3 regions of the Streptomyces sp. NPDC006879 genome follow, and region 2 is predicted to be linked to each of the others. Evidence: predicted binding sites of a transcription regulator. Region 2 holds the regulator's gene; each other region holds the start of a gene.

Region 1 (6,737 bases), on a different contig from region 2:
CGTGGCCGCGTTCCGCCCCCGTGGTTTGACCTTGCGTCGGACCTCCTCGGGTTCCACCGCCGAGCCCCGCTTCTTCACCGTCAGCACGCCCACCTCCCTATCCCGCAAGAGGGCCTTGAGCTTCTTCAGGTTGAAGGGGAGAACATCGGTGAGTTCGTACGCCGTGGCGAACGGCGTGGGGCGCAGTTCGTCGGCCGTGACGTAGGCGATCGTCGGATCGATCAGGCGACCGCCCAGGGCCCCGGCCACCTCCGCCACCAGATGCGCGCGGATCACCGCACCGTCCGGCTCGTAGAGGTACCGGCCCACCGGGCCCACGGGCGGGTCGGGCAGGGGGGCGGTGGTGACCAGCGAGGCGCCGGTGGGCAGCAGGGTGGCGCGGACCGACCCCGGGGTGGTGCCGAACCAGAGCACGGCTTCCTTCACGTCGCCGCCGTCAGAGATCCACTCGGCTTCCGCCTGAGGCGGTACGGCCTCGTGCGGCACTCCGGGGGCGATCTTCAACGCGGCGCAGCGGGAGGCGCCGAGGGCGGCCCCGACGGCCCAGGACAGCGGAGGGGAGTACGACTCCGGGTCGAAGATGCGCCCTCGTCCACCGCGGCGGGCCGGGTCCACGAACACGGCGTCGTGGGCGGAGGTGTCGATCTGCGTGACGTCGGCGCAGCGCACCTCGATCAGTTCGGCCAGTCCCAGGGCCGCGGCGTTGGCTCGGGCGACCGCCGCGGTCAGTGGGGAGCGGTCCACGGCCAGGACTGCGATCCCGGCGCGGGCCAACGCGATGGCATCGCCGCCGATCCCGGAGCAGAGGTCGGCCACGGAGCGGACGCCTAGCGCGGCGAACCGGGCGGCGCGGTGGGTGGCCACGCTGGTGCGGGTGGCTTGTTCCACTCCGTCGGGCGTGAAGTACATCCGGTGCGCGTCCTCGGCGCCGAACTTGGCCACCGCCCGTTGCCGCAGCCTTGCTTGGCCGAGCGCGGCCGAGACGAGTTCGGCGGGGTGCTCTCGACGCAGCCGGGTGGCGACGGCGATTTCCGTTGCGGGGTCGTAGTCGCGCAGCGCATCGAGCAGGGACTGGCCCTCGGGGGTCAGGAGGGCGTGGAAAGCGGCGGTGGCGGTGTCGGGGTCGTTCACCGGTTCATTGTGGGCCAGTCGGTGGACGGTGCGAGGTGTGGCCGAGGTGTCGTCGGGCTGGTGCGCGATCCGGCTGACAGGATGCGGCGCCATGCAGCTAGTACGAAAAGTCCGAAAAGCGCACCACAGGGGTGCGGGTCGGGCCCGCCGGCTCCGGATGGCTCTGACCGCCCTGCTCGTCGCCGCCCTCGGTACGGCCTGCGGAAGCTCCGCGGACTCCTCGCAGGCGCCCCGACCCGCCAACGCCCCCGAGAAGCCCAAGGCCATGGCAGGTCCGGCGGGTGCGCTGTCCGCCTACGCCGCCAATCTCAAGCAGGCCGAGCTGGCCCGGGCCGCCGCCGCCAAGAAGTGGGGCCTCGCCAAGGTGCCGCTGATCGCGCCGCGACCACCGGCCGAGAAGCCCGACATCGAAACCCGCGAGGGCTTCGAAGTCGAGGACCACGACGATCTGCCGCCGGTCTTCACCACGGTGCCCACCGAGGAGAAGGTCGTCTTCCTCACCGTGGACGACGGGGCGGAGAAGGACCCCAAGTTCCTCCAGATGATGCAGGAACTCCAGATCCCGTACACCGCCTTCCTCAGTGACTACCTCGTACGGGACGACTACCCGTACTTCAAGAAGATGCAGGACCTCGGCGTCACCCTGAACAACCACACGGTCAACCACCGCTACCTGCCGGCACTGTCGTACGCGCAGCAGAAGCACGAGATCTGCGGCATGCAGGACACCATCGAGAAGAAGTTCGGCAAGCGGCCGACCGTCTTCCGCCCGCCCTACGGCAACTACAACAAGGACACCCTGCGCGCCGCGAAGTCCTGCGGGATCACCGCGGTGCCGCTGTGGGCCGCCGAGGGCTTCCCGGACCGCATGGACTGGCGGGAATGGGACCGCGACCTGCACCCCGGCGATATCGTCCTCACCCACTTCCGTGGCCGGGAGGACTGGGACGGCAGCATGCCCGACATGATCCGGCAGGTCATGAAGACCATCACGGACAAGGGGTATGCGGTGGGTCGGTTGGAGGACTACCTGTGAGACCCGGGCGCCGGCTGACGGCCGGAGCGCTGGCAGCCGGCGCGTACGCGCTCCCTCTCGGCGGGTGCGCGGTCCTGCCCGGGCACGGGCCCGCCGGTGCGGCGAGGCCCGAGTGCCGCTCCCTGGGGAACTCCGGCACGCCCTCCCGCCACGCCACCCGAAGGCCGCAGCCGCGCGCAGCTCGTTGACCGCGAGCGTCACCCGTCGCTTCACCGCCCCGTGGCGGCAGGGCGCGGGGCAGCCAAGGCCGCTCGGGGGCCGGCGGCGCTCAGGGGCGCTGCGCCACCGCCACCGGCGTCAGCGCCGTCTGGGCCTCGGCCAGCGGCTGCGGCAGGCTCACCGAGGCCTCCCGTTGGCGTTCTGCGCTGTCGCTGATCCTCAGCAGCAAGGCGATCATGAGCCAGTTCGCCACCACCGAGGAGCCGCCCTTGGCCAGGAACGGCAGGGCCTTTCCGGTCAGGGGGAGCAGGCCGGTGACGCCGCCGGTGACCACGAAGACCTGGAGGGCCAGTGCGGCGGCCAACCCGACCGCGAGCAGCTTGCCGAAGGGGTCGCGGGCGGCGACGGCCATCCGTAGGCCCCGCTGGACCAGCAGTCCGTAGAGCAGGAGCACGGCCATCGTTCCGGCCAGCCCCAACTCCTCGCCCACCGTGGTGAGGATGAAGTCCGAGCGTCCGGCGAAGCCGATGAGCTCGGGGTGGCCGAGTCCGAGTCCGGTGCCGGTGACGCCGCCGCTGCCGAAGCTGAACAGGGCCTGCGCCGACTGGTCGGAGACGATCCCGTCGGGGCGGAGCTCCGGCGGGAGGTAGATGGCCATCGGGTCGAGCCAGGCCGCCACCCTGCCCTTGACGTGCGGTTCGGTGGAACCGACCACGAAAGCGCCGGCAGCGGCCATGAACAGGCCGCAGACGATCCAACTGGTGCGCTCGGTGGCCACGTAGAGCAGGACGACGAAGACGCCGAAGAAGATGAGCGAGGTGCCGAGGTCCCGTTCGAAGACCAGCACCAGCAGGCTCACGACCCACACGGTGACGATCGGCCCCAGCTGGCGGCCAGGCGGGAGACGCACACCCAGGACCCGACGGCCGGTCAGGGCCAGCGCGTCACGGTGGACCACCAGGTAACCGGCGAAGAACACCGCAATCATGATCTTCACGAATTCGCCTGGCTGGAGCGAGAGCCCGCCGACGAGGATCCACCGCTTGGCCCCGTAGGTGTCGCCGGGAAAGAAGGCGGGCGCCATCAGGAGCACCAGCGATACGGCCATCGTCAGGTAGATGTAGCGCTGGAGCAGCCGGTGGTCCCGCACGAGCGCCAGCAGCGCGGTGCAGACGCCCACTCCGATCACGGTCCAGAGCAGCTGCCCGGGTGCCGTCAGCTCGGATTTCGGCCATTTCTCCTGGTACGTCGGGTCCAATCTGGCCAGGAGCACCAGGCCAAGGCCGGTAAGGAGGAGCGCCAGCGGCAGGATCAGGGGGTCGGCGTAAGCGGCGAAGCGGCGCACGGCGAGGTGGGAGACGAAGGCCAGCAGCGACATGCTGACGGCGAATCCGCTGAGGTCGCCCGGTAGTCGGCCGGTCATGGCCAGACCCACGCTCGCCTGCCCGGCGACGGTGATCCCGAGGACCAGGAGGAGCAGGGTCGCCTCCACGCGCCGGCGGGCGATGGCCGTGTTTGCCGGGGCCAGCGCGGACCTCAAGACCTGGGCCCGGTCTGTTGTCCTTTGCCATGTTTCATCTTCATATCTTCAACGACGAGAGGCTCGACCCCGAGGTTCCCTCAGTTCCCGCCGAGCTGCTGCCCAGGAGCCCTTCGATGGGGTCGAATCGCCGCTGGATTGGCACTCCGCTTGACCGAGTGCTAATCACCGGAATAGTCTCGGCTCTGGCACTCGCCACTGGGGAGTGCCAACACAGCGACGGGCAGGTCCGGCACCCGCGACGACGGATCCACCTGGTCGCCACCTCAGACAGTTAACCCCGTGAGATCTCCGAAGGGGGAGGTCGGATCGTGACGACCGCCAGCTCCAAGGTTGCCATCAAGCCGCTTGAGGACCGCATCGTGGTCCAGCCGCTCGACGCCGAGCAGACCACGGCCTCGGGCCTGGTCATCCCGGACACTGCGAAGGAGAAGCCCCAGGAGGGCGTCGTCCTCGCTGTTGGCCCGGGCCGCTTCGAGGACGGCAACCGCCTGCCGCTCGACGTGACCGTCGGCGACATCGTGCTCTACAGCAAGTACGGCGGCACCGAGGTGAAGTACAACGGCGAGGAGTACCTCGTCCTCTCGGCTCGCGACGTGCTCGCGATCATCGAGAAGTAATTCACCGAAGCAGATGCTTTGAGCTGCGCCCCGGGCCCTGACCTTCGTATCCGGGCACGGGGCGCTGTTCGTTTCTCAGAAGAGGACTGAAACGCTCCCATGGCGAAGATCCTGAAGTTCGACGAGGACGCCCGTCGCGCCCTTGAGCGCGGCGTCAACAAGCTGGCCGACACGGTGAAGGTGACGATCGGCCCCAAGGGCCGCAACGTCGTCATCGACAAGAAGTTCGGCGCCCCCACCATCACCAACGACGGTGTCACGATCGCCCGTGAGGTCGAGATCGACGACCCGTACGAGAACCTCGGTGCCCAGCTGGTGAAGGAGGTGGCGACCAAGACCAACGACATCGCGGGTGACGGCACCACCACCGCCACCGTGCTGGCCCAGGCGCTGGTCCGCGAGGGCCTGCGCAATGTCGCCGCCGGCGCTTCCCCGGCCGCCCTGAAGAAGGGCATCGACGCCGCGGTCAAGGCCGTGTCCGAGGACCTCCTCGCGACCGCCCGCCCGATCGAGGACAAGGCCGACATCGCCGCCGTGGCCGCGCTCTCCGCGCAGGACCAGCAGGTCGGCGAGCTCATCGCCGAGGCGATGGACAAGGTCGGCAAGGACGGTGTCATCACCGTCGAGGAGTCCAACACCTTCGGCCTGGAGCTGGAGTTCACCGAGGGCATGGCCTTCGACAAGGGCTACCTCTCGCCGTACATGGTCACCGACCAGGAGCGTATGGAGGCCGTCCTCGACGACCCGTACATCCTGATCAACCAGGGCAAGATCTCCTCGATCCAGGACCTCCTGCCGCTGCTGGAGAAGGTCATCCAGGCGGGTGGCTCCAAGCCGCTGCTGATCATCGCCGAGGACGTCGAGGGCGAAGCCCTGTCGACCCTGGTCGTGAACAAGATCCGCGGTACCTTCAACGCCGTGGCCGTCAAGGCCCCCGGCTTCGGTGACCGCCGCAAGGCGATGCTCCAGGACATGGCCACCCTCACCGGCGCCACCGTCATCGCCGAGGAGGTCGGTCTCAAGCTGGACCAGGCCGGTCTGGACGTGCTGGGCTCCGCCCGCCGCGTGACCGTCTCCAAGGACGACACCACGATCGTCGACGGCGGCGGCAACCACGAGGACGTCGTGGGCCGCGTCAACCAGATCAAGGCCGAGATCGAGTCCACCGACTCCGACTGGGACCGCGAGAAGCTCCAGGAGCGCCTCGCGAAGCTGGCCGGCGGCGTGTGCGTGATCAAGGTCGGCGCCGCCACCGAGGTGGAGCTCAAGGAGAAGAAGCACCGTCTGGAGGACGCCATCTCCGCGACCCGCGCCGCGGTCGAGGAGGGCATCGTCTCCGGTGGTGGCTCCGCCCTGGTGCACGCCGCCAAGGTGCTGGAGGGCAACCTCGGCAAGGAGGGCGACGAGGCCACCGGTGTCGCGGTCGTCCGCCGCGCCGTCGTCGAGCCGCTGCGCTGGATCGCCGAGAACGCCGGCCTTGAGGGCTACGTCATCACCTCCAAGGTCGCCGAGCTCGACAAGGGCCAGGGCTTCAACGCCGCCACCGGTGAGTACGGTGACCTGGTGAAGGCCGGCGTCATCGACCCGGTCAAGGTCACCCGCTCCGCCCTGGAGAACGCCGCCTCCATCGCCTCCCTGCTGCTCACGACCGAGACCCTGGTCGTCGAGAAGCCGGCCGAGGAGGAGCCGGAGGCCGGGCACGGCCACGGTCACGGCCACAGCCACTGAGCCGTCGGAAGGCCCCGCCACCCTCGCCGTGCGACGGGTGGCGGGGCCTTCCGTGTTCTCTGCGCACCGCCGACGGCCGGTGGCGGGCCACGACGGGCGGGGCAGTGCGCCCCGCTGGGTCGACGTGCGGTCTCGGGTGCGGTGCACGGCACCAGGTGCCGCACGGGTGGGATCGGGCTAGGACTCCGTCATGCCCAGCTGTCGCATCAGGGACATGGCGTCGAACTGCCACCACCCCTCGGCGATCTGCCCGTCGGCGATCCGGAAGACGGTACAGCCGGTCATGGTGCACTCCTTGCCGGTCGGCGCCACTCCCATGAACTCACCTCGGTGGACTCCGGTCCAGGTCCACAGGGTGGCCACGCTGTCACCCTCGGCGACCTGCCGGTCCATGGTGAAGGAGAAGTCGAACGCGTCCCGCCACATGCCCACGTCGTGGCGGATGATCTCGCGTCCGGTGGCCCCGCTGGTGTTCGGCATGATGTCGTGGTCGACGTAGCCCTCGGCGAAGCACTCCTCGACG
Region 2 (6,737 bases):
CGGGGATTACGGGACAGCCCTTAGGCCGGTGCGGTGACGAAGTCGATGAGCTGTTCCACAGCGCCCAACAGCGCCGGCTCCAGGTCCCGGTAGGAACCGACCCGGGACAGGACGTGCTGCCAGGCCGCTCCGGTGTGGGAGGGCCAACCGAGGGCCGTGCAGACGCCGCGCTTCCAGTCCTGACCAGGGGGCACCACCGGCCAGGCGGGGATGGCCAGAGCGGACGGTTTCACGGCCTGCCAGACGTCGACGTAGGGGTGTCCGAGGACCAGGACGTCGGCGTCCGAGACCTGCGCGGCGATACGGGACTCCTTGGAGCCGGGCACCAGATGGTCGACCAGCACGCCCAGCCTGGCTCGCGGGCCGGGGGCGAACTCGTCGACGATCGCAGGTAGGTCGTCGACGCCCTCCAGGTACTCCACGACGACGCCTTCGACGCGCAGGTCGTCGCCCCAGACCTTCTCCACCAGTTCGGCGTCGTGACGTCCCTCGACGTAGATGCGGCCGGCGCGGGCCACCCGGGCGCGGGCGACGGGCACCGCGATGGACCCGGAGGCGGTGCGGGTGGGGCGGGCCGGGGCCCGGACCGGGCGGACCAAAGTGACCGGGGCGCCTTCCAGGAGGAATCCGCGTGGTTCCAGTGGGAAGACCCGGTGTTTACCAAACCGGTCCTCAAGGGTGACGGTGCCGCCTTCGCAGCTCACCACCGCCCCGCAGAAGCCGGTGGCCACCTCCTCCACGACCAGGTCGGGGTCGGCAGGCACCTCCGGCACCGGGCGGGTCCGCTTCCACGCGGGGGTCAGGTCCGGTGAGTACTCGCGCATCCGGCACAGACTACGGGAGGGGCGGGGTCCCAGTGGTGGCCGGCAGGCCCGGGGCGAACCGCTCGGCGAGGTTCTCCCGCTGGGTGCGCACGAAGGCAGCGTCCACCACAGCCCCGTGCCCGGGCACGTAGAGCGCTTCCTCCCCGCCGAGGGCCACGAGCCGCTCCAGGGCGGCCGGCCACTGCTGGGGGACCGCGTCCGGGCCGGCCTGTGGCTCTCCCGACTCCTCGACGAGGTCACCGCAGAAGACCACCTCGCGGTCGGTGCTCGCGTGGCCGGGGACCAGAACCGCGAGGTCGTGGCCGGTGTGGCCCGGACCCACATTGGCCAGCAGGACTTGGACGCCGCCGAGTTCCAGGGTCCATTCGCCGGAGACCAGGTGTTGGGGCAACACCATCAAATCCACCGCCTCGGAGGCGTCGGTGGGCGCCAGACCGTGTCGCACCGCGTCCTCGCGCAGGACGTCACGGTCGGCGTCGAGCAGCCGGTCGAGCCCCACGGCCCCGTACACCTCGACACCGGCGAAGGCCGCGGCGCCCAGGACGTGGTCGAAATGGGCGTGGGTCAGTGCGAGGTGCGTCACTCTCCCGGGTCCCCGGGGGGTGGTGGCGACGCCCTCATCCGTCCCTGGACCGGCGAGCATCCACTGGGTCTGGGTGCGCAGCTCGGCCCCCTCGCGCAGCGAACTCCCCGCGTCCACCAGCAACACCGCCGCGTCCCCCACGACCAGCCCGACGGTGCAGTCCCAGCCCGGTAGGCGGCGCCTGCCGACCCTGCTGCCGAGCCGCTCCCAGCCGGCCTCTTCCCAACGCACGTCCATACCGAGACGCTAGACCAACGCGGCAGCCCGCTGCCCCTCGGGAGTCGCCGCCGCGAGGTACGTTGCGCGATGTCGGGGTGGGCCGCCCTTGCTACGGGCGTACCACCCCGCCGTACACTGGCCGGGGGATCGCTGGCACTCGCCCGCACAGAGTGCCAGGAACGCGGATCGGGTGAGTGGATCGGCTGGCAGGTTCCGACAGGTGGTTGCCCGGCAGAATCAAGACGTCAAGGTGGAGGTGCGCGCGATGCTCAGCGAACGCAGACTCGAAGTGTTGCGCGCGATCGTCCAGGACTACGTCGGGACCGAGGAGCCGGTGGGCTCCAAGGCGCTCACCGAGCGGCACCGGCTGGGCGTCTCGCCCGCCACGGTGCGCAACGACATGGCCGTACTGGAGGACGAGGGCTACATCGCCCAGCCGCACACCAGCGCGGGGCGCATCCCCACGGACAAGGGCTACCGTCTGTTCGTCGACCGGTTGGCGGGCGTCAAGCCGCTGTCCACCCCCGAGCGGCGCGCCATCCACAACTTCCTCGACGGTGCGGTCGACCTCGATGACGTCGTCGGTCGCACGGTCCGGCTGCTCGCGCAGCTGACCCGGCAGGTCGCCGTCGTGCAGTACCCGAGCCTGACTCGTTCCACCGTGCGTCACGTCGAGCTGTTGTCGTTGGCCCCGGCCCGGCTGATGCTCGTCCTGATCACGGACACCGGACGGGTGGAGCAGCGGCTGGTGGACTGCCCGGCGCCGTTCTCCGACACCTCGATGGCCGATCTGCGGGCCCGGCTCAACAGCCGGGTCGTGGGCCGTCGCTTCGCCGACGTCCCACAACTGGTGCAAGACCTGCCCGAGTCCTTCGATACGGAGGACCGGGCTACGGTCTCCACCGTGCTCGCGACTCTCCTGGAGACGCTGGTGGAGGAGACCGAGGAGCGGTTGATGATCGGCGGTACCGCCAACCTGACCCGCTTCGGACACGATTTCCCCCTGACGATCAGGCCGGTGCTGGAGGCACTTGAGGAGCAGGTCGTGCTCCTGAAGTTGCTCGGCGAGGCCAAGGAGTCGGGAATGACCGTACGTATCGGCCATGAGAACGCCCACGAGGGCCTGAACTCCACTTCGGTGGTCTCGGTCGGTTACGGTTCGGGCGACGAGGCAGTCGCCAAACTCGGCGTGGTCGGACCGACCCGCATGGACTACCCCGGAACGATGGGAGCGGTACGCGCAGTGGCACGTTACGTCGGACAGATCCTGGCGGAGTCGTAAGTGGCCACCGACTACTACGCCGTACTTGGCGTACGCCGCGACGCATCGCAGGACGAGATCAAGAAGGCCTTCCGGCGGCTTGCCCGCGAGCTGCATCCGGATGTGAACCCTGATCCCAAGACGCAGGAGCGTTTCAAGGAGATCAACGCCGCCTACGAGGTGCTGTCGGACCCGCAGAAGAAGCAGGTCTACGACCTCGGCGGCGACCCGCTGTCCTCCTCCGGCGGCGGCGGTGGCGCCGGCGGGTTCGGTGCGGGTGGCTTCGGAAACTTCTCGGACATCATGGACGCCTTCTTCGGCACGGCCTCCCAGCGTGGGCCGCGCTCGCGGACGCGGCGCGGCCAGGACGCCATGATCCGGCTGGAGATCGACCTGAACGAGGCGGCCTTCGGCACCACGAAGGACATCCAGGTCGACACCGCTGTGGTGTGCACCACTTGCTCCGGTGAGGGTGCTGCCCCCGGGACCTCCGCCCAGACCTGTGACATGTGTCGCGGTCGCGGTGAAGTGTCGCAGGTGACGCGGTCCTTCCTGGGCCAGGTCATGACCTCCCGCCCCTGCCCGCAGTGCCAGGGGTTCGGCACGGTCGTTCCGACCCCCTGCCCCGAGTGCGCGGGCGACGGTCGCACCCGCTCCCGCCGCACGCTCACGGTCAAGATCCCGGCCGGCGTCGACAACGGCACCCGCATCCAACTCGCGGGCGAGGGCGAAGTCGGCCCGGGTGGTGGTCCTGCCGGTGACCTCTACGTCGAGATCCACGAGTTGCCGCACTCGGTGTTCCAGCGGCGGGGCGACGATCTGCACTGCACGGTCACCATCCCGATGACGGCAGCCGCGCTGGGCACCAAGTGCCCCCTGGAGACCCTGGACGGCGTAGAGGAGATCGACGTGCGGCCGGGCACCCAGTCCGGTCAGTCGATCCCGCTGCACGGCCGCGGAGTCACCCACCTGCGCGGTGGTGGTCGCGGCGACCTGATCGTGCATGTCGAGGTGCAGACCCCGAGCAAGCTCGACCCGCAGCAGGAGGACCTGCTGCGCCAACTGGCCAAACTGCGTGGCGAAGAACGGCCCCTGGGTCAGTTCCAGCCCGGCCAGCAGGGCTTGTTCTCCCGACTGAAGGACGCCTTCAACGGGCGCTGAGCGGCGCCCGTGGGTTCCTGAACCGGCGGCGGCCTGCGGGGATGACCCGTCGGGCCGCCGCCGGCGTCTTTGCACTGAGGACACCGCCCCCATCGGCCGCCGGGTTGGGCCCCCTGGGCCATGAACGCCCCGATTCGGCGGCGCGCGGGGGACGTGGCACGATGCAGGGCATGTCCTCCGCTCTGAGCGATCTCTCCCGGTATCCGGTCGTACAGGCGCCCATGGCGGGTGGCGCTTCGCGCCCCCAGCTCGCCGCCGCCGTGTCAGGCGCGGGCGGACTGGGCTTCCTGGCAGCCGGCTACAAGACGGCCGACGGCATGTACCAGGAGATCAAGCTGATGCGCGGGCTGACCGCCCGCCCCTTCGGCGTCAACGTCTTCATGCCGCAGAACGCGGCCGTGGACCCGGTTGCCGTCGAGGTCTACGCCGCGCAGCTCGCCGGCGAGGCCAAGTGGTACCAGACGGCGCTCGGCGCGCCTGATTCCGTGGGTGGCGACGACGGCTTCGAGGCGAAACTGGCGATCCTCCTCGAAGATCCGGTGCCGGTGGTCTCCTTCACCTTCGGTTGTCCCGACCCGTCCGTACTGGACGCCTTCGCCGCGGCGGGCACGCTCACCATCGTCACGGTCACCGATGTCGAGGAGGCACGGGCTGCTCAGGCGGCCGGGGCGTCCGCCGTGTGCGTGCAGGGGATCGAGGCGGGCGGACACCAGTCCACCCACCGTGACGATCCGCAGAACGACGGTGCCGGTGCGGGACTCGGCCTGCTGTCGCTGGTGGCCCAGGTGCGGGAATCGGTCGGGTTGCCGATCATCGCTGCCGGCGGGCTGATGCGCGGCGCGCAGATCGCCGCCGTGCTCGCCGCCGGAGCGGAGTCCGCACAACTGGGCACCGCTTTCCTGGTCTGCCCCGAATCGGGCGCTCATCCCCTGCACAAGAAGGCGCTGACGGACCCCATGTTCGTCCGCACCGAGCTCACCAGAGCTTTCTCCGGGCGCCCGGCCCGGGGCCTGGTCAACCGCTTCATCCGCGAGCACGGCCCGTACGCGCCGGCCGCCTACCCCCAGGTGCACCACCTGACTTCGGCGCTGCGCAAGGCCGCGGCTGCCGCCGGTGACCCGCAGGCCATGGCACTGTGGGCGGGGCAGGGCCACCGGTTGGCCCGGGAACTTCCAGCCGCGCAGCTCGTGGAGGTGCTGGCGGCGGAACTCGCCGAAGCACAGGGCACCCTGCTGACGGAGAGTGGATCATGACCGCACCGGTGTTCGTCGTGGAACGGGTCCCGGACGGCCCGGACTTCGTCCTGGACGGCCCCGAGGGGCGACACGCGGTGTCCGTGAAGCGGCTGGAGCCCGGCGAGCCCGTGGTGCTCACCGATGGCCTTGGACGCTGGGCCGAGGGCGTGGTGCGGTCGGCGGAGGGCAAGGACCGACTGGTCTTGACGGATCTCCAGGCACGCACCGAGGACGCCGAGCCCGGGCCGCGGGTCACCGTCGTCCAGGCCCTCCCCAAGGGCGACCGCGGTGAACTGGCCGTGGAGACCATGACGGAGACGGGCGTCGATGCGATCGTGCCCTGGCAGGCGGCCCGTTGCATCACCCAGTGGCGTGGGGACCGAGGCGTCAAGGCACTCGCCAAATGGCGCAGCACCGCTCGGGAGGCGGGCAAACAGTCGCGTCGGGTGCGTTTTCCCGAGGTCGCGTCGGCGATGACCACCAAGCAGGTGGCGACACTGCTGGCGTCGGCGGACCTCGCGGTGGTGCTTCACGAGGACCGCGAAGCCCCCTCCGAGGCGCTCGCCACTGCCGAACTGCCCTCCTCGGGTTCGATCGTGCTGGTCGTCGGCCCCGAGGGAGGCGTCTCTCCGCAGGAGCTCGCGATCTTCGCCGAAGCAGGCGCCCGCCCCTACCGGTTGGGGCGCTCGGTCCTGCGTACCTCCACCGCGGGGACGGCCGCAGTCGCCGTCGTGCTGGCTCGTACCGGCCGCTGGTCCTGAGGAGCCGACCGGCGCCCGGCGGGGGCGCCCGGGGCCGCTACCATGCCGTTACCGATCACCGGCACGAGAGGCGAAGCCCATGGCAGGGGAACCGCAGGCCGATTGCCTGTTCTGCAAGATCGTCACTGGGGAGGTGCCCGCCACGGTCGTGCGGGAGACCGCGACGACCGTCGCCTTCCGCGATATCAACCCCCAGGCACCCACACACATCCTGGTGATTCCGAAGGCGCACTACGCGGACGCCGCCTCGCTGGCCTCCGCCGAGCCGACGCTCGCTGCGGACGTTCTGCGTGAGGCCGGTGAGGTGGCAGCCGAGGAGAAGATCGACGGCAGCGGATTCCGGGTCGTCTTCAACACGGGCGCGGGGGCCGGCCAGACCGTGTTCCATGCGCACGCCCATGTGTTGGGTGGCCGCGGCCTCCAGTGGCCGCCCGGGTAGTGAAGCGCGATCGAGGCGGTGCGGGCGGAGCCTTGGCATCCGGGCGGCACTGGTCCAACACAGCATCAGAGAACGGGTGACGCACCGTGTCCGCACGTGAGTTCGTGGTCCTCGGCACCGCCAGCCAGGTTCCCACCCGGCACCGGAACCACAACGGCTATCTCCTTCGCTGGGACGGCGAGGGGTTCCTCTTCGACCCAGGCGAGGGCACCCAGCGCCAGATGTTGCGGGCCGGTGTCGCCGCCCACGACATC
Region 3 (6,737 bases), on a different contig from region 2:
AGGCGGCATCGAACACTGGTTCTAGCGGAATCTGGTAGAGGGTGTGGTGGGTGAACCACAGCACCGAGTTGGCGATCTGGTTGTAGGCCTCGGAGTACACCGTGGGATCGATGTCCAGCATCCGGACCCCGGGTTCGAGCACGTCCCGCCGCACCGCTTCCCGGTCGCCTTCGCTGAGCGCCGCACACACCCACAGTGCCCCTGGGTGCTGGCCGAGCGCGTCGGACAGGCCCGAGACGAGTCCGCCGCCGCCCCGGCGGGAGTCCAGGCCTCCGTCGGACGCGAGATGGTAGGAGAGCGGGCCGCGGTTCGACGCGACGAGCACCTGATGGTTTTCCTGGGCGTCCTGGGTAGCCATGCCGCGAACCTATCCGTCGGGCGAGCGGTCAAACGTACGGTCGGTTTCCCTGGCGGGAGTCCTACGCTACCGGGCTCAGCGACACCGTTCCCCTTGAGGCCGGGGCGGCGGCGGTACGGGCCGGCGCCTCCTGCCGTACTCCTCGATCTCCCGCATCGGCGGGCGTTCCTCGGTGTCCACCGCGTGGGTGCGCGGGACGAAGCCCGCTTCGGCGCGCTCGAACTGGGTCAGCACCGGGCGTACCAGGTGGGCGCGGGCCAGCCGAAGCTGCGCGGTGCGGTAGATGGCCGCGGCCATCCGGCCCAGCGCCTGACCGTCCTGGTGGCGGTGCACCCGCACCCCCACGTCGACCTGGGCGAGCGCATCGAGGCCGACCACGTCCAAGGCATCGATCAGGAGCCCGAGTTCGACGCCGTAGCCGACGGGGAACGGCAGCCGTTCCAGTAGTCCGCGACGTACCGCGTACTCCCCGCCGAGGGGTTGGACGAAGCCGGCCAGTCGGGGCCAGTGCAGGTTGAGCAGTGGGCGGGCGACGAGTTCGGTGACCCGGCCGCCCTGGCCGGGGGTGGTGCCCAGCGGCCGGTCGTACATCGCCTTGACGAACGCGATGTCGGGATCGGTCAACAGCGGCCCGATGGTGCCGGAGACGAAGTCTGCCGAGAAGTCCCGCAGGTCGGCGTCGACGAAGCAGATGATGTCCCCGTCGGTGACCAGCAGTGAACGCCACAGCACCTCACCCTTGCCGGGCACGGCGGGAACGCGCGGGAGGATCTCGTCGCGGTGGATCACCCGAGCGCCGGCCTTGGCGGCCACCTCGGCGGTCCGGTCGGTGGAGCCGGAGTCGATGACCAGGAGTTCGTCCACGAGAGGTACGGCCAGCCGCGGGGACTCGACCAACTCCCGGCGGATGGTCGCCACGATCGCACCGACCGTCTGTTCTTCGTTGAGCGCGGGCAGCACCACGCTGACCCGGCTGCCGGTGGCCCGTTTGGCGGCGACCAGCCGGTCGAGCGGCCGGTCGGCGGTCGCCCAGGACCGTCCGGCAAGCCAGCGCTCCACCTCTTCCAGCACGGTCCGCACGCTCCCTGGGTCGTTCGATTCGAGGATTCGATGGCCAAAACGTGATCCATCTCGCGGTTCGGACGGCTGTCTCGCCGGCCATCCCCTTCGGTTACAGTCTTGAACAACGCGGAGGGCCCTCGCATGTCGGGGTCGCTCGCGTACAAACGCCCGGGCCCGGCCCGGCGCCATACCGCTCATCCAGAGGGGCAGAGGGATACGGCCCGTTGAAGCCCCGGCAACCCTCCAGTCGGCACTCGCGATTCCGCAACATCAGCGAGGCCCCGACTAGGGAAGGTGCCAATTCCGTCTCGCGGTGCGACCTGCGCCGTGGGGAAGATGAGGAGAAAGGGCCTCGCCATCATGGCTGTACAGACCACTGTCACCCCCACCTCTGCCGGCGTCACCGTCGATCTCGGTCCCGCTGCGGCCCTCTCCTGCCGGGAGTGCGGACACCGCTTCGAACTCGGCCCGATCTTCGCCTGTGCCGAGTGTTTCGGACCGCTTGAGGTGGCCTACGAGCTGCCGGTCGGTGACCCGCAGGCGCTGCGCAGGCAGATCGAGGCCGGCCCGGACAACATCTGGCGCTATGCGCCGCTGCTGCCCGTTCCGGCGGACGTGGCCGACAAGCCCAGCCTGAATCCGGGTTTCACCAAGTTGGTCGAGGCCGACAACCTCGCCCGCGAGCTGGGCGTCACGGGCAAGCTGTACGTGAAGGACGACTCCGGCAACCCCACGCACTCCTTCAAGGACCGCGTGGTGGCGATCGCCGTCGAGGCGGCCCGAGCCTTCGGCTTCACCACCCTGTCCTGTTCCTCCACCGGCAACCTGGCCGGGGCCGTGGGCGCCGCGGCGGCCCGGGCCGGCTTCCGTTCCTGCGTGTTCATCCCGCACGACCTGGAGCAGGGCAAGGTGGTCATGGCCGCGGTGTACGGCGGTGATCTCGTCGGCATCGAAGGCAACTACGACGACGTGAACCGTTTCTGCTCCGAGCTCATCGGCGACCCGCTGGGCGAGGGCTGGGGCTTTGTGAACGTCAACCTTCGCCCGTACTACGGCGAGGGCTCCAAGACGCTGGCCTACGAGATCTGCGAGCAGCTCGGTTGGCGGCTGCCCGACCAGATCGTCATCCCGATCGCGTCCGGCTCCCAGCTCACCAAGATCGACAAGGGGCTCCAGGAACTCGTCAAGCTGGGTCTGGTCGAGGACAAGCCGTACAAGATCTTCGGAGCGCAGGCGGAGGGCTGCTCGCCCGTTGCGGCGGCATTCAAGGCCGGTCACGACGTGGTGCGTCCGCAGAAGCCGAACACCATCGCCAAGTCGCTGGCGATCGGCAACCCGGCGGACGGCCCCTACGTGCTCGACATCGCGCGCCGCACGGGTGGTTTCGTCGAGGACGTGAATGACGAACAGGTCGTCGAGGCGATCCGGCTGCTGGCGCGGACCGAGGGCATCTTCGCGGAGACCGCGGGCGGGGTGACCGTCGGTGTGACCAAGAAGCTGATCGAGGACGGCCGGCTGGACCCGTCTTTGACCACGGTGGTCCTCAACACCGGCGACGGCCTGAAGACCCTGGAGGCGGTGGCCGGCACCGGTCAGAGCGCCACCATCCGCCCGAGCCTGGACGCGTTCCGCGCCGCGGGCCTGGCCTGATTCCCCATCTCGGACACTGGAAGGCGATAAGCGCATGAGCGTCAAGGTCCGCATCCCCACCATCCTCCGCACGTACACCAAGGGCGAGGCCGAGGTTTCCGCCGAGGGCGCGAAGCTCTCCGAGGTCATCGAATCCCTGGAGAAGGACTACCCGGGCATCGCCGCACGGGTTCTCGACGATCAGGGCAAGCTGCGTCGTTTCGTGAACGTGTACGTGAACGACGATGACGTTCGGTTCGAGGGCGGCCTGGAGGCGGTCACGCCGGAGGGCGCGGGCGTCTCGATCATCCCGGCCGTGGCTGGCGGCTGCTGATTTCCTGGACCGGCATATGCCCCCTCCGCTAAAGCGGAGGGGGCAATTCTGGTTGGTCGCGCGGGATAGAGTGAGAGCGGTTCCCCTCGCTTGTTTGTGCCTGATGCATATGAACGGCTCCGAGTTTGGCCTCGGAGGGGCGACATTGGGCCAAAGGTCGTGCGCGGTATGGGGTGTTGGCGCATTTTGCCCAGCCCGACTTGCCCGGCGTTGATGTAAATTTTCCCCGCTTTTCCACATACTGGACTGTCCAGATTTCTCGTCGGATTGACCTGTTGCAGACAGCGTCCGTGCAGATACATTCAGCCGCGGTCGACGCGTTAGGTCTGACCCAGGTCCGCGAAGTGTGGACCTGCGCAAGGGCCAGTAACAGGGGAGTTAGGCATGGCTCAGGGCACCGTCAAGTGGTTCAACGCGGAGAAGGGTTACGGCTTCATCGCGGTCGACGGTGGTGCGGACGTGTTCGTCCACTACAGCGCGATCCAGATGGACGGCTACCGCACCCTTGAAGAAGGTCAGCGGGTCGAGTTCGAGATCTCGCAGGGCCAGAAGGGTCCACAGGCGGACATGGTCAAGCTCGCCGTCTGACCAGGCGCGATCGACCACGGACGTATTCACGCCGAGGGGTCCGTACCCACCATGGGTACGGACCCCTCGTGCGTGCCCGCCCTGCTCCCCTCCCGCGCCCACCTTGATCGTCTCCCGATCCGGCTCCCGATCCGCGTCCCGGCTCGCGGGAGGCGCTTGCACTCGGAGGGGGCGAGTGCTAATCATTGGCGTTAGCACTCTCCGAGTGAGAGTGACAAAAACGGGACCGGGTCGGTGAGGCTCGCGAGGCCGGGCGGGAAGGAACCGCCAAGGCGCGCAGGCCGTCCGTCGCGGGCGCTGGCGCGGTCCGGAGCAATCCACCCCTGTCCGGGAGGACCACTTCACATGGCCAAGATCATCGCGTTCGACGAGGAGGCCCGGCGCGGCCTGGAGCGCGGCATGAACCAGCTCGCCGACGCCGTCAAGGTCACCCTTGGCCCCAAGGGTCGCAACGTCGTCCTTGAGAAGAAGTGGGGCGCCCCCACGATCACCAACGATGGTGTGTCCATCGCCAAGGAGATCGAGCTGGAGGACCCGTACGAGAAGATCGGCGCCGAGCTGGTCAAGGAAGTCGCCAAGAAGACGGACGACGTCGCCGGCGACGGTACGACCACCGCCACCGTCCTCGCCCAGGCGCTCGTCCGCGAGGGCCTGCGCAACGTGGCCGCCGGCGCCAACCCGATGGCCCTCAAGCGCGGTATCGAGAAGGCCGTCGAGGCCGTCTCCGGTGCGCTGCTTGAGCAGGCGAAGGATGTCGAGACCAAGGAGCAGATCGCCTCCACGGCCTCCATCTCCGCCGCCGACACCCAGATCGGCGAGCTCATCGCCGAGGCCATGGACAAGGTCGGCAAGGAAGGCGTCATCACCGTCGAGGAGTCCCAGACCTTCGGTCTGGAGCTGGAACTCACCGAGGGCATGCGCTTCGACAAGGGCTACATCTCGGCGTACTTCGCCACCGACATGGAGCGTATGGAGGCGTCGCTCGACGACCCGTACATCCTGATCGTCAACTCCAAGGTCGGCAACGTGAAGGACCTCCTTCCGCTGCTGGAGAAGGTCATGCAGTCCGGCAAGCCGCTGCTGATCATCGCCGAGGACGTCGAGGGCGAGGCCCTGTCCACGCTCGTCGTGAACAAGATCCGTGGCACCTTCAAGTCCGTCGCCGTCAAGGCTCCGGGCTTCGGTGACCGTCGCAAGGCCATGCTGGGCGACATCGCCATCCTCACCGGCGGCACGGTCGTCTCCGAGGAGGTCGGCCTCAAGCTGGAGAACGCCGGGCTGGACCTGCTCGGCCGCGCCCGCAAGGTCGTCATCACCAAGGACGAGACCACGATCGTCGACGGCGCTGGCGACAGTGACCAGGTCGCCGGCCGGGTCAACCAGATCCGCGCCGAGATCGAGAACTCCGACTCGGACTACGACCGCGAGAAGCTCCAGGAGCGCCTGGCGAAGCTGGCCGGCGGCGTGGCCGTCATCAAGGCCGGCGCCGCGACCGAGGTGGAGCTCAAGGAGCGCAAGCACCGCATCGAGGACGCCGTCCGCAACGCCAAGGCCGCCGTCGAGGAGGGCATCGTCGCCGGTGGTGGCGTGGCCCTGCTCCAGGCGACCGCCGTCTTCGAGAAGCTCGACCTGGACGGCGACGAGGCCACCGGTGCCTCCGCCGTGAAGCTGGCCCTTGAGGCTCCGCTGAAGCAGATCGCCGTCAACGCCGGCCTTGAGGGTGGCGTCGTCGTGGAGAAGGTCCGCAACCTGACCCCGGGTTGGGGCCTGAACGCCGCGACCGGCGAGTACGTGGACCTCATCGCCGAGGGCATCATCGACCCGGCGAAGGTCACCCGCTCCGCGCTGCAGAACGCGGCGTCCATCGCCGCGCTGTTCCTCACCACCGAGGCCGTCATCGCCGACAAGCCGGAGAAGGCTGCGGCCGGTGCTCCGGGCGGCGGCATGCCGGGCGGCGACATGGACTTCTGATCCACCCGGATCAGTGGTTCAGGGCCCAGCACCCAGCCAGTTGCAACCGAGGGCGGTACCCCTGCACCAGGGGTACCGCCCTCGGGCGTGTGCGCGTCAGCGCCCGCTCGGTTCACGGCACGGCCCAGCGCTCCAGAGGGTGAGCGTGCCGCCCGGAGGACGGGTCTGGGAACTTCACCGACCGGGCCCAAGGCCTGTCCCGCGGCCCTGGCGGGCGCGCGGCGACGGCCAATGCGCCTCGCCGCTTTGTCGGATCGGCCGAACACACTGGGTAGGAAGGCGACCCTCCGCCTTGCGAGGCACCGCACCTTCCGCCGCGCGCCGATCCACCGGGTAGTGCGGTACAGCCCCTAAGGAGCGTTTTTGGTCGTGATCAAGGAATGCTGGTGAGTTCCTTGATCCGGGTCATCGCGGCGCGGGGGTGAAGGCCGGCGCGGTACCCTCGCCGCTTTGAGGCGCGTCCTGGGCGAGTACCGATCGTGATCGATCTGCGGGTTCTGTCTGCGCGGCGGGGCCTGGACGGGTAGCCCTTCTTGGGTGACGCGTACGCAACTGACGGATGTGGAATGGGAGTTCAACGGGCCGTACCTGCCGATCGGCGAGTACGGCCCGCACTCCGAGCGGCTGCGGCAGCAGTTCGAGGGCGTGATCTGGCGGTTCAGGACGGGCGGGCAGTAGCGGGAGATGCCGGTGGAGTTCGGCGCCTGGCCGACCGTCCACAACCGCTTCCGGCAGTGGCGTGACGCCGGGGTCTTCGAAGCTCTGCTGGAGGACCTGATCGCACAGGCCGCGAAG

What was found. Region 2 encodes HrcA, which represses chaperone genes, less so after heat shock. Its sites were predicted from a motif close to TTNGCACTCNGNNNNNCNGAGTGCNAA; they were not measured.
Region 1: groES (co-chaperone GroES) is a predicted target of HrcA. The motif match lies at 4,005-4,031, and genes of this name have one in related genera.
Region 3: groL (chaperonin GroEL) is a predicted target of HrcA. The motif match lies at 4,163-4,189, and genes of this name have one in related genera.

The regions. Positions count from the first base shown of each region.
Region 1 covers NZ_JBIAGC010000007.1:42,394-49,130, forward strand. The annotation lists gene ACFYMC_RS08010 (SAM-dependent methyltransferase) at 1-1,224, opposite strand, end outside; gene ACFYMC_RS08015 (polysaccharide deacetylase family protein) at 1,289-2,167, shown strand; gene ACFYMC_RS08020 (FtsW/RodA/SpoVE family cell cycle protein) at 2,436-3,866, opposite strand; gene groES (co-chaperone GroES) at 4,178-4,486, shown strand; gene groL (chaperonin GroEL) at 4,586-6,214, shown strand; gene ACFYMC_RS08035 (ester cyclase) at 6,392-6,737, opposite strand, start outside.
Region 2 covers NZ_JBIAGC010000001.1:59,522-66,258, forward strand. The annotation lists gene ACFYMC_RS00275 (DUF3097 domain-containing protein) at 21-824, opposite strand; gene ACFYMC_RS00280 (MBL fold metallo-hydrolase) at 835-1,644, opposite strand; gene hrcA (heat-inducible transcriptional repressor HrcA) at 1,892-2,908, shown strand; gene dnaJ (molecular chaperone DnaJ) at 2,909-4,048, shown strand; gene ACFYMC_RS00295 (nitronate monooxygenase) at 4,219-5,301, shown strand; gene ACFYMC_RS00300 (16S rRNA (uracil(1498)-N(3))-methyltransferase) at 5,298-6,044, shown strand; gene ACFYMC_RS00305 (histidine triad nucleotide-binding protein) at 6,124-6,483, shown strand; gene ACFYMC_RS00310 (ribonuclease Z) at 6,570-6,737, shown strand, end outside.
Region 3 covers NZ_JBIAGC010000011.1:59,387-66,123, forward strand. The annotation lists gene ACFYMC_RS11640 (trehalose-6-phosphate synthase) at 1-358, opposite strand, end outside; gene ACFYMC_RS11645 (glucosyl-3-phosphoglycerate synthase) at 434-1,429, opposite strand; SAM riboswitch class I at 1,612-1,763, shown strand; gene thrC (threonine synthase) at 1,781-3,070, shown strand; gene ACFYMC_RS11655 (MoaD/ThiS family protein) at 3,105-3,383, shown strand; gene ACFYMC_RS11660 (cold-shock protein) at 3,768-3,971, shown strand; gene groL (chaperonin GroEL) at 4,317-5,942, shown strand; gene ACFYMC_RS11670 (hypothetical protein) at 6,480-6,620, shown strand.